DNA from 2 places in the Mesorhizobium shangrilense genome. Region 1 is predicted to be linked to the other one. Evidence: predicted binding sites of a transcription regulator. Region 1 holds the regulator's gene; the other holds the start of a gene.

Region 1 (5,862 bases):
CCAAGCATCAGTCCGAACGACATGGCAAGTGACGAGCGGAAGCCGGAGCCGAGCGCGCGCGCAATCAGTGCGGTCAGGCCTGGACCGGGAATGGCGGCGGCAACGCCGAGCGCCGCACTATAGGCAAGGAATCCGGTGAGGGTCATGGCGGTCACTTTTCAGGAGGACCGCTCACGTGTCGCACATATGCGGCAAGAGGTGAATTGCCTGCGGGCTGGATTCGTTTGCACCAGCGGGCCGACGTTCAGGACGGGCCGTTGCCATGGGTGATGCGCCAGATGGTGCCGTTGCCGTCCTCGGTGACGATGAGCGCGCCATCCTTGGCCACGGCAACGCCGACCGGCCGACCCCAGACGTCGCCGCTGGGGGTGACGAAGCCGGTCATGAAGTCCTCATATTCGCCGGTCGGCTTGCCGTCCTTGAACAGCAGCCTGACCACCTTGTAGCCGGTCCTGTTGGCTCGGTTCCAGGAGCCGTGCAGGGCGACAAACGCGTCTCCCTGATACTGCGCCGGAAAATTCTTGCCGGTGTAGAAGGCGATGTTGAGCGGGGCGGAATGCGCCTGCATCAGCACATCGGGAATATCGGCCTTGCCGGCGAGGTCGGGGCGCTCGCCCTTGTGGCGGGGGTCCTCATTGTCGCCGATATAGTACCAGGGCCAGCCATAGAAGGCGCCTTCCTTGACCGCCGTTGCATATTCGAACGGCACATTGTCGCCCAGCGCGTCGCGCTCGTTGACGACGCACCAGAGCGTGCCAGTGGCCGGCTGCACGGTCATGCCCGAACAGTTGCGCAGGCCCGTCGCGACGATCCGTCCATTCTTGCCGTCAGGGTCGAAAGCCATCACATCGGCCCGGCCGTATTCCGAACCCCAGGTGGCGCCGAGAGGCTTCGACTTGATCCATGCGTCGAGCCCGCCCTCCGGTTTCTTCGCCATGCCTTCGGCGACGTTCGATCCCGAACCGACCGACAGATAGAGCGTCTTGCCGTCGGGCGAGAAGGCAATATCGCGCGTCCAGTGATGGTTCGAAGGGATGGCGTCGACGAGGACTTCCGGCGCGCCGGAGGCCTTCATGTCTCCAGCATGATAAGGAAAGCGAACGATGCTGTCGCTGTTGGCGACATAGACCCATTGCGGGTTGTCCGCCGGGTAAAAGGCGATGCCGTAGGGTTGGGTCAGGCCGTCGGCGAAGATTGTGTCGACAGGCGTCGCACCGCCCTCGGCGAGACGGTAGACGCGGATCTGGTTGGCCTCGCTGTCAGCGACGAACAGGTCGCCATTCGGTGCGACGCGAACGACGCGTGGGTTGTCGATGCCCGACGCGATCAGCTGCGCCGAGAAACCAGGCGGCAGTTGCGGCATGGCGCCTTTCGGCCTGTCCACGAGTCCGGCGCCGTTCGACGCCGATTTCGTGGCATAGGCCTTCGGCAAATCTTCCGGCTTGATGAAGCGGCGCACGCCCGGCCTGTCGGCACGCCAGTCGCCAAAGGCGGCTTGCCCCTTCAGCACAGGCTGATCCGCCTGTTGGGCGAATGCCGCCGTGGCGAGAAACAAGGCGGAAATTGCTGTCGGGCCTGCAAACCGGATCATCCTGTCCTCCAAGGATCGGTCGCGAAGACAGGAAACGGGCGGCACCGGCGGTCGTTCCAACTCACACGAGGAGTTGAATGTGGCTCAATTCCCGGCCGCGTAGAAATCGTCGTCGAGGCGCTTTTCCAGTTCCACCAGATCGGCCGGCAACGGCAGGCCCATGGCGCGCATTGCTCTCAGCTTTTCGCGCAACTGCTCCTGCACTTCGTGCTGGTCCTCGGGCTGGTTGACCATCTCCTCGAGCAGCAGGCTGATCTGGGCCTTGATCTCTTCGAGCGCCATTGTTTTTCTCCTTGTCAGCCTTCCGCTAGGGATAAGGTGTATTGAGATACAGGTCAGGCCGCGCCGAAAATGGTGGCTTCCGAAAACCGGAGCGGAGCGTACTTCTCGTACGCGAGCACCGGAAGCGCAGGTATCAGCCGTTTGCGGGCCGGCATCACCTGAATACCAATACACCTTAGCGCAGCATGCGGGAAATAAGTTGCGCCGTATAGTCGACCATCGGCACGATGCGCGCGTAGTTCAGCCGCGTCGGGCCGATGACGCCCAGCGCGCCGACGACACGGGCATCCTTGTCGCGATAGGGCGCGACGACCAGCGACGAGCCCGACAGCGAAAACAGCTTGTTTTCCGAGCCGATGAAGATACGCACGCCCGATCCCTCCTCGGCCAGATCGAGCAACTGGATCAGCCCGTCCTGCGTCTCCATGTCCTCGAACAGATGCCGCAACAATTCGATGTCGGCCTGGGCCGTGACGTTCTCCAGAAGATTGGCGCGGCCGCGTACGATGAGACGCGCCGGCAGGCCGCTATCGGCGCCGGCCCATACCGCCAGTCCCTTCTCGACCAGATCCTGCGACAGTGTGTCGAGGGCCGCCCTGGTCTCTTCCTTGATGCGGGCGATCTCGACCCGCGCCTCGGCCAGCGTGCGGCCGCGAATATGGGCGTTGAGGAAATTCGAGGCCTCGTGCAGTTGCGAAATGGTGATGCCGGCGGGCAGGTCGACAACCCGGTTTTCGACATCGCCGTTCTGCGACACCAGCACCGCCAAGGCCTTGGTCGGTTCGAGCTGGATGAACTCGATATGCTTCAGCGCCACCTCGTTCTTGGCAGCAAGCACGAGACCGGCGCCGCGCGACATGCCCGACAGCATCTGGCTGGCTTCGGTCAGCATGTGTTCCAGCGTGGCGCCTGAACCGGACGCGCGCACCTGCGCCTCGATGGCGCGGCGCTCCTCGTCCGAGAGATCGCCGAGTTCCATGAAGGCGTCGACGAAGAAGCGCAGGCCAGCCTGGGTCGGCAGCCGGCCGGCCGAGATGTGCGGCGCGTAGATGAGGCCGAGATGTTCGAGGTCGCTCATCACGTTGCGGATGGTGGCTGGCGATAGCGAGGACGGCAGGATGCGCGACAGGCTGCGCGAGCCCACGGGCTCGCCATCCTTCAGGTAGGAATCGACGATGCGCCGGAAGATGTCGCGCGAACGCAAGTCCAGCGATTGAAGAGCGGGCGATTGCACAATGGGATCGGCGACTGCTTTGGTCATGCGTGCCAAAAACCTCCTTACCAAGGATATAGACTTCGGCCATGCCCGCGCAACCCGGTGTCTGTGTCAGATCGCCCGGTGTCTGTGTCGGATCGCTCGGCCATTTTCCTTTGCGCCATGCGCCTCGTGCGGCTACAAGCCGGCCACGATTCCGAAAAATGACAAGAAAGAAGCCTGAATGCGCCCTTCCAAACGCCAATTCGACGAAATGCGCGCCATCTCCTTCGAGCGCGGCGTCTCCAAGCACGCCGAAGGCTCATGCCTGGTGAAGTTTGGCGATACGCATGTTCTGTGCACGGCGAGCCTGGAGGAAAAGGTGCCGGGCTGGATGCGCAATTCGGGCAAGGGCTGGGTGACGGCCGAATACGGCATGCTGCCGCGCTCGACGGGCGAGCGCATGCGCCGCGAGGCCTCCGCCGGCAAGCAGGGCGGCCGCACGCTGGAGATCCAGCGGCTGATCGGCCGTTCGCTGCGTGCGGTTGTCGATCTGCAGGCGCTGGGCGAACAGCAGATCACCGTCGACTGCGACGTGATCCAGGCCGATGGCGGCACCCGCACGGCATCGATCACCGGCGGCTGGGTGGCGCTGTATGATTGCCTGCGCTGGATGGAAGCCCGGCAGATGGCCAGCGTTTCCAAGGTGCTGAAGGATCATGTCGCGGCGATTTCCTGCGGCATCCATGATGGCCAGCCGGTCATCGATCTCGACTATGTGGAGGATTCCTCGGCTGGCACCGACGCCAATTTCGTCATGACCGGCAAGGGCGGCATCGTCGAGATCCAGGGCACGGCCGAGGGCGAACCCTTCTCCGAAGAGCAGTTCGCGTCCTTGATGGGCCTGGCCAAGAAGGGCATCCAGCGCCTGGTCAGCCTGCAGCAGATGGCGGTGGCTTAGGTTCCGATTGTAAGGCGATAAAGGTTGGCGATCCTTCCCACCCCCCTCTGGCCTGCCGGCCACCTCCCCCGCAAGGGGGAAGATCGGCTGTCGCCGAAGCTTTCGCTAAACCCTAGCGCTGCAGAGTGGGCTGTGACGCTGAAGCTGCCAATCTCCCCCCATGCGGGGGAGATGCCCGGCAGGGCAGAGGGGGGTGTCTCGTGACTCCTTCCACAATCTTGGAATCCGCCCTCTACGTCACCGATCTGGCGGCGGCCGAAAATTTCTACACCGATATCCTCGGCCTCCGCCTCCTCGGCAAGGTCGACGGCCGGCACCTCTTTTTCCGCTGCGGTGCCGGTGTCCTGCTCATCTTCAACGCCGAAGCGACGAAAGTGCCGCCCGCGCCCGACGCGAGACTGAAAGTGCCGCCGCATGGCACTGTCGGCGAAGGTCATCTCTGCTTTGCCGCCAGCGCTGTGGAAATCGCGGGCTGGAAGGCGCATCTAGAGGCGAAGAAGATTGCCATCGAAAGCGAATTCGAATGGCCGCAGGGCGGTCGTTCGATCTATATCCGCGATCCCTCGGGCAATTCCATCGAATTTGCCGAGCCACGAATCTGGGGCCTTTGATGCATACGCTTGACGGGAAAAAGATCGTTGTCGCCAGCCACAATGCCGGCAAGCTGCGCGAATTCGCCGACCTGATGGGGCCGTTCGGCTTCGAGGCGAAATCGGCCAGGGATTATGGCCTGCCGGAACCGGACGAGACCGGCACCACTTTCGAGGAGAACGCCTACATCAAGGCCTTGGCCGCGGCCAAGGCCACGGGCCTGCCGGCGCTGTCGGATGATTCCGGCCTTTGTGTCGATGCGCTCGACGGCGCGCCGGGCGTCTACACCGCCAACTGGGCTGAAAAAGCCGACGGTTCACGCGATTTCGGCATGGCCATGCAGCGCACAGAGGTGGCGCTGCATGAAGTCGGCGCGGCCTCGCCGGAGCAGCGCAAGGGCCGCTTCGTCGCCGTCATCTGCCTCGCCTTTCCCGACGGCGATGCCGAATACTATCGCGGCGAGGTCGAGGGCACGCTGGTGTGGCCGCCACGCGGCGAACTTGGCTTCGGCTATGACCCGGTGTTCCTGCCTGGTGGATTCGAAAAGACCTTCGGCGAGATGAGTGCCGAGGAAAAGCACGGCTGGAAACCCGGCCAGCCGACGGCGCTGTCGCACCGCGCCCGCGCCTTCCAGAAATTTGCCCAGGCACGCTTGAATCTGGCCCGATTGGGTTCGACATGAACATGCTGCTCGACCGTAGCCCCGGCTTCGGCGTCTACATCCATTGGCCGTTCTGCGCGGCCAAATGCCCCTATTGCGACTTCAACAGCCATGTCCGCCACCAGCCGGTTGATCAGGATCGCTTTGCCAGCGCCTTCGAGGCCGAACTGGCAACAATGCGCCAGCGCACCGGTTCGCGCGAGGTGACCAGCGTTTTCCTCGGCGGCGGCACGCCGTCGCTGATGAAGCCGGAAACGGTGGCCAGGGTTTTGGACGCCGTGGCGAAGAACTGGACGGTGCCTGATGGCATCGAGGTGACGCTGGAGGCCAATCCGTCATCGGTCGAGGCCGAGCGTTTTCGCGGCTACCGGGCAGCCGGCGTCAACCGCGTCTCGCTCGGCGTGCAGGCGCTGAACGACAAGGATTTGCGTTTCCTTGGTCGGCTACACAATGTGTCGGAGGCACTCCATGCGATCGGCCTGGCGCGCGAAATCTTTCCGCGCCTCTCCTTTGATCTGATCTATGCCCGGCCCGGCCAGACCCCGGAAGACTGGCAGGCCGAGCTCGAACAGGCGATCGGC
Region 2 (5,862 bases), on a different contig from region 1:
TGGTTGAGGAACGCCCCACCGTCATGAAGCCGATGAACGAAGAGCACCTCGCGGTTCTACGCAGGCACATGGTCGAGGTGATTGCAATCCAGGCCGACCTTGCAAGCGAAGAACTCGGCAAGGCGACGCTCGATGAGCGGGTGATGCCAGCGATGCGGCGGGTGCCGCGGCATCGCTTCGTGCCAGCCCCGTTTGCGCCTTATGCCTACGAGGACATGCCGCTGCCGATCGGCTTCGACAAAACCGTCTCGCAGCCCTTCATCGTCGCTCTCATGACCGATCTCCTTGCTCCCCAACCGCACGAGGCAGTGCTGGAGATCGGCACCGGCCTGGGCTACCAAGCCGCAATCCTCGCGGAACTCGCCGGGCAAGTTTGGAGCGTCGAAATCATCGAAGAATTCGCAAGCTATGCCGGGTCTCTCCTGCAGGGCCTCGGCTCCTCCAATGTCGGCATTCGTGTCGGAGACGGGTCTCGTGGCTGGCCTGAGCACGCCCCATTCGAGAAGATCCTGGTCACGGTGGCGGCTGAGCCGACGCCGCCGGCTTTGCTTGAGCAGCTCAAGCCAGGGGGACGCCTGGTTCTGCCTGTGGGATCTGAAAAAGTACAGTTGCTGACTGTCATCGACAAGGATGCGGCAGGGCAACTCAAGACTCGGAAACTCATCCCAGTTCGGTTCAGTCGGCTCGAAACGGTCTAATGAGGGGTGCGGCTGCGCGGAGCCGTGCTGGAAGATCAGGATAACGCGCGCCGCTTCGATCACACGGGCGCTGGATGGCATCGGTCGCGGCCGCTGGCGATCATGCCGGCGCGGTCGTATTGCGCGCGTCTCAAAGACCCTTATCCAGCCTACTGTGTGCCTACCAGAGGGCAAATGGGTCGCTCATCTGGGAAATGACGGCCAAAGGTTCAAGGAATTCGCACAGTGGCCAACACGTAGCGGGCAGGAGGTAACGATGGATCTCAAGGACAGGCGCCTCTGGTACGGCGTGGTAGCCGTGATCGTGGTATTGGTCGCGATTGCGTATGCGGCTGGTTGGTTTGGCGGCACACCGATACCAGCGCCACAGCAGTGAGAGCGATCGTCATTTTCGCTTGGAGGCAGCTGACTGCTCAGTCTCTAAAGGTCGAAGGAAGGGACACCTGATTGGCTGTTTCGCTGGTTCGGCTACGATCCTGACGACGCACAGCCTGGACCGCTTTTGAGATGGCTTCCGCTCAACTTGTTGGACGGACCGGTCCTTGGATCGCGCGCAATCCGCAACACTCCGCCATCGGGCCGGGTAACTTCGATAATGGTTTCGACACGGACAAACTGCGATCCTACTGAGTAGCCAGGCGCTAGGTCGTGCCGGAAGTCGTACACTGGAGCCACAAGGGCCTAACGACCGGGCGGAGAACTCCACATCAGCCCGGCCTTCGGCGGTTTCGAAGCTAAACTGCCACTCCCTCGATCCCGCTGCCCGGCCAGCAATGGAGCGGGCTACTCCAGCACAGACTCTGCCCGTCGATCACCTCGATCGCACGGACTCCAGACCAACATCGTCGAACAGCCGCGCGTTTGACCGCGTTCGCCAAATTAATGGCCGGATCTTTGCGAAGCCTCCACATCTGCGTGAACGAAGCCCTCCAGGCATCATCGTGATTGGACTTCACGATCCGCTGGAGTCACGCTGGCCTCAGGGTATAAGTAGGAAATACGTGGACCAACTATTGTTCGAATAGGAGGCCAACATGAAGCACCAGACGATCGAGCAACTGCAGATCGTCGCCGAAATCGATCAGGGCTACCCGCGCCAAGCCATGTCGCGCAGCGAACGTCTTGAACGCTGGGCAGAGCTCCTCGAACGGAACCCTGACCGGCGTCTCTCGACACTGCCTCAGACCGAGTATCAGCCGGTTAGAGCACGCGTGGCCATGCGCGGCGACGGCTCGCCGATCTCAGTCGCTTTCGAGGATCCTGTCCTCCGCGCCGCCGGGTTGGAAAACGACAACTACGGCGAAGCAAAGCGCTTCTTCGAACTGACCGACAGGCAATTGCATGAGATCATCTGCTATTGTCATTTTGGCGCGACGGTGACCGCCGCTACGGCCGCCCGTCACATCCGTGCGGTGCGTGCCGGGAAACAGCCCGGCGTGTTCGCTCGGTTGCGCGCCGCGTTCCTCGGATAAAGCCAGCGCCGTTCCGCAGCATCATTTTTGAAGCGGCTCGCATGGAAAGCCGCAGCGCAGGCAAGCTCTCCCCACGCGGGAAGGCTGCGTTGCATGAGGGATGGTACGGTCATGAATATCCAAGGTCCTTTTCGAGAGCGGCGTCGAGGTCGGCTGGGCTGAGCTGCACCATCTGTTGCGCCGAACTCTGCAGGGCGATTGCCGGCAGGTGAATGAACGCGTCGCCAGGCAAGCCTGGAAAATTTGGCACTCCTATCATTCGAGTGCCAAAGGGGCTATCTTAAGTGTTGCAGTCGCTCTATGTGCGGCGGCAGAAAGAACCCCCAATGAAATTCCGACCACTCCACGACCGCGTCGTCATTCGGCGCGCTGAAGGCGACAACAAATCCAAGGGCGGAATCATCATTCCCGACACCGCCAAGGAAAAGCCTCAGGAAGGCGAAGTGATCGCCGTCGGCCCGGGCTCGCGTGATGAGAGCGGCAAGCTGATCCCGCTCGACGTCAAGGCCGGCGATCTCATCCTGTTCGGCAAATGGTCCGGCACGGAGGTCAAGATCGACGGCGAGGATCTCCTGATCATGAAGGAGAGCGACATTATGGGCATCGTCGAGAAGACCAAAGCGGCCAAGAAAGCCGCCTGACCGGGCGATTTGCGCTCTCCTAATTTCTAGACTGAACTGGACGTAAAATCATGTCTGCCAAGGAAATCAAATTCGCTAGCGATGCCCGCGACCGGATGCTGCGCGGTGTCGAGATCCTCAACAGTGCCGTGAAGGTGACGCTCGGCCCCAAAGGCCGCAATGTCGTTATCGACAAGGCCTATGGCGCGCCGCGCATCACCAAGGACGGGGTCGCCGTCGCAAAGGAAATCGAGCTTTCCGACAAGTTCGAGAACATGGGCGCGCAAATGGTGCGCGAAGTGGCCTCGAAGACCAACGACCTCGCCGGTGACGGCACCACCACGGCAACCGTGCTGGCCGCCTCGATCCTGCGCGAGGGCGCCAAATTCGTTGCCGCGGGCATGAACCCGATGGACCTCAAGCGCGGCATCGACCTTGCTGTGGCTGCCGTGGTGAAGGACGTTCAAGCCCGGGCCAGGAAAGTCAAATCTTCGGACGAGATCGCCCAGGTTGGCACGATCGCCGCCAATGGCGACGCGTCCGTCGGCGCAATGATCGCCAAGGCGATGAACAAGGTCGGCAATGACGGCGTGATCACCGTCGAGGAGGCCAAGACCGCCGAGACCGAACTCGATGTCGTCGAAGGCATGCAATTCGACCGCGGCTATCTTTCTCCCTATTTCGTCACCAATGCCGACAAGATGCGCGTCGAGCTGGAAGAGCCCTACGTGCTCATCCACGAGAAGAAGCTCGGCAATCTGCAGGCGATGCTGCCGATCCTCGAAGCGGTGGTGCAGAGCGGCAGGCCGTTGCTGATCATCTCCGAGGACGTCGAAGGCGAAGCGCTGGCGACCCTTGTGGTCAACAAGCTGCGCGGCGGCCTGAAGGTCGCGGCCGTCAAGGCGCCGGGCTTCGGCGACCGTCGCAAGGCCATGCTGGAAGACATTGCGGTGCTCACCGCCGGCCAGATGATTTCCGAGGATCTCGGCATCAAGCTGGAGAACGTCACCATCGACATGCTCGGCCGCGCCAAGCGCGTGCTCATCGAGAAGGATACGACCACGATCATCGACGGCGCTGGTGAAAAGACCGGCATTTCAGCGCGCATCCAGCAGATCAAGTTGCAGATCGAGGAAACGACCTCGGATTACGACAAGGAGAAACTCCAGGAGCGGCTGGCGAAGCTGGCCGGCGGCGTTGCCGTCATTCGCGTCGGCGGCGCGACCGAGACGGAAGTCAAGGAAAAAAAGGACCGCATCGACGACGCGCTGAACGCCACGCGTGCGGCGGTGGAAGAAGGCATCGTGCCCGGAGGCGGTGTGGCGCTGCTGCGCGCCAGGTCGGCGCTTAACGGGCTGACGGGAGCCAATGCCGATGTGACGGCCGGCATTTCGATCGTGCTGAGGGCGCTCGAGGCGCCGATCCGCCAGATCGCCGAGAATTCCGGCGTCGAAGGCTCGATCGTCGTTGGGAAACTCATGGACAGCAAGGATCACAATCAAGGTTTCGATGCTCAGACCGAACTCTACGTCGACATGATCAAGGCCGGTATCGTCGACCCCGCCAAGGTCGTTCGGACGGCCCTGCAGGATGCCGGCTCGATTGCCGCGCTCCTGATCACCGCTGAAGCAATGATCGCGGACATTCCGCGGAAGGATGCGCCCGCTATGGGTGGCGCAGGAGGTATGGGCGGAATGGGCGGAATGGACTACTGAGCGGCGCCTGAAACTATAGCCAGGACGACGGAAGGCCAGCGACGCGGGCATTTACGAGCCGATATCTCGGCGATCATCGGTTCGCTCGACATCGTGTTCGGGGAGATCGATCGATAGGCGCTCGTCGCTGTCGTTTTTGCTGCTAAAAATGGTCTTGGAGACAAGAACATGACCGACCCTCTTGCCGAGAAAACATGTACGCCTTGTCGCGGCGGCGTCCCACCGCTCACGCGTGATGAAGCCCAACGCTTCCAGGCACAGGCTCCTGATTGGGAGCTGGGTGACGATGCCCACCGCATCCAGCGGAGCTTTCGATGCCGCAATTTCCGGGACGCGCTCGCCCTTGTTCAGGAGATCGGTGAGCTCGCCGAAACCGAGGGCCATCACCCCGACATCAGCTTCGGCTGGGGTTATGTGACGGTTTCCCTGAGCACCAAGAAGATCAAAGGACTGCACGAGAACGATTTCATCATGGCGAGCAAGATCGATCGGGTGCTCGATCGCTCGGGGCGGCCCCTCGACCGCCAGCAGTGACACGGCAAATCCATTGCCAATCTAGCGAGGTCCCTATGCCACACATCCGAACCGACAATCAACCCGTCACCCAAATCACCATCGTCAATTCTGAACCGGACAAGCAGGCCGAGGCATTGTCCGTCATGACCGAGCGGGCGCGCTTTATGGCGCGCCAGCCTGGCTTCATCTCAATCAGCCTGCATCGCAGCTTCGACGAGCGGCGCATCGTCAGCTACGTCCAATGGCAGAATCGCGATCTCTTGCGATCGGCTCATCAATCGCCGGAATTCCGGAAGGAGTGGGGTCATTTCGATCAGTTGCCGGACGAGATCGATTCCAATCTGTACGAGGTAGCCCAGGTGATAGATAGTGGTCAGTAGGCGTGCCGCCCACATGACCTGAACCGCCGGGTCGAGACGGCCGACATGAGCTGACAAAGTCTAAGCCATGGCTGCCATGAACCATCGCGTCGTCACCGTGTTCGGTGGAACCGGGTTTCTCGGCCGCCGCGTTGTTCGGCATCTCCGCGATGGTGAGTTTTTCGTTCGGATTGCATCAAGACATCCGGAACGGGCCAAGAAGCTGTTTGGTTCTGATGATCCGCAACTTCAATCGGTCGAAGCCAATATCCACGATGAGCGGGCGATCGCCGATGCACTTGCCGGTGCTTACGGTGTTGTAAATGCGGTCAGTCTTTATGTCGAACAGGGACAGGAGACCTTTCATTCCGTGCATGTCGAGTCAGCTCGGCGGGTTGCAGCCCAAGCACACCGAGCTGGCGTCGAACGGCTCGCTCACATTTCAGGAATCGGCTCCGATGTTGCCTCGCCGTCGCTCTACA

What was found. Region 1 encodes HrcA, which represses chaperone genes, less so after heat shock. Its sites were predicted from a motif close to GTTAGCACTCNCNNNNNGNGAGTGCTAAC; they were not measured.
Region 2: groES (co-chaperone GroES) is a predicted target of HrcA. The motif match lies at 2,413-2,441, and genes of this name have one in related genera.

Annotation. Positions count from the first base shown of each region.
Region 1 covers NZ_JBEWSZ010000001.1:4,587,788-4,593,649, reverse strand. The annotation lists gene ABVQ20_RS22185 (LysE family translocator) at 1-146, opposite strand, end outside; gene ABVQ20_RS22180 (PQQ-dependent sugar dehydrogenase) at 245-1,591, opposite strand; gene ABVQ20_RS22175 (hypothetical protein) at 1,676-1,873, opposite strand; gene hrcA (heat-inducible transcriptional repressor HrcA) at 2,049-3,134, opposite strand; gene rph (ribonuclease PH) at 3,313-4,029, shown strand; gene ABVQ20_RS22160 (VOC family protein) at 4,230-4,640, shown strand; gene rdgB (RdgB/HAM1 family non-canonical purine NTP pyrophosphatase) at 4,640-5,302, shown strand; gene hemW (radical SAM family heme chaperone HemW) at 5,299-5,862, shown strand, end outside.
Region 2 covers NZ_JBEWSZ010000007.1:116,675-122,536, reverse strand. The annotation lists gene ABVQ20_RS34925 (protein-L-isoaspartate(D-aspartate) O-methyltransferase) at 24-698, shown strand; gene ABVQ20_RS34920 (hypothetical protein) at 1,733-2,170, shown strand; gene groES (co-chaperone GroES) at 2,497-2,811, shown strand; gene groL (chaperonin GroEL) at 2,862-4,505, shown strand; partial or broken gene ABVQ20_RS40700 (NADH-quinone oxidoreductase subunit D-related protein) at 4,548-4,622, shown strand; gene ABVQ20_RS34905 (4a-hydroxytetrahydrobiopterin dehydratase) at 4,674-5,039, shown strand; gene ABVQ20_RS34900 (antibiotic biosynthesis monooxygenase family protein) at 5,075-5,401, shown strand; gene ABVQ20_RS34895 (complex I NDUFA9 subunit family protein) at 5,469-5,862, shown strand, end outside.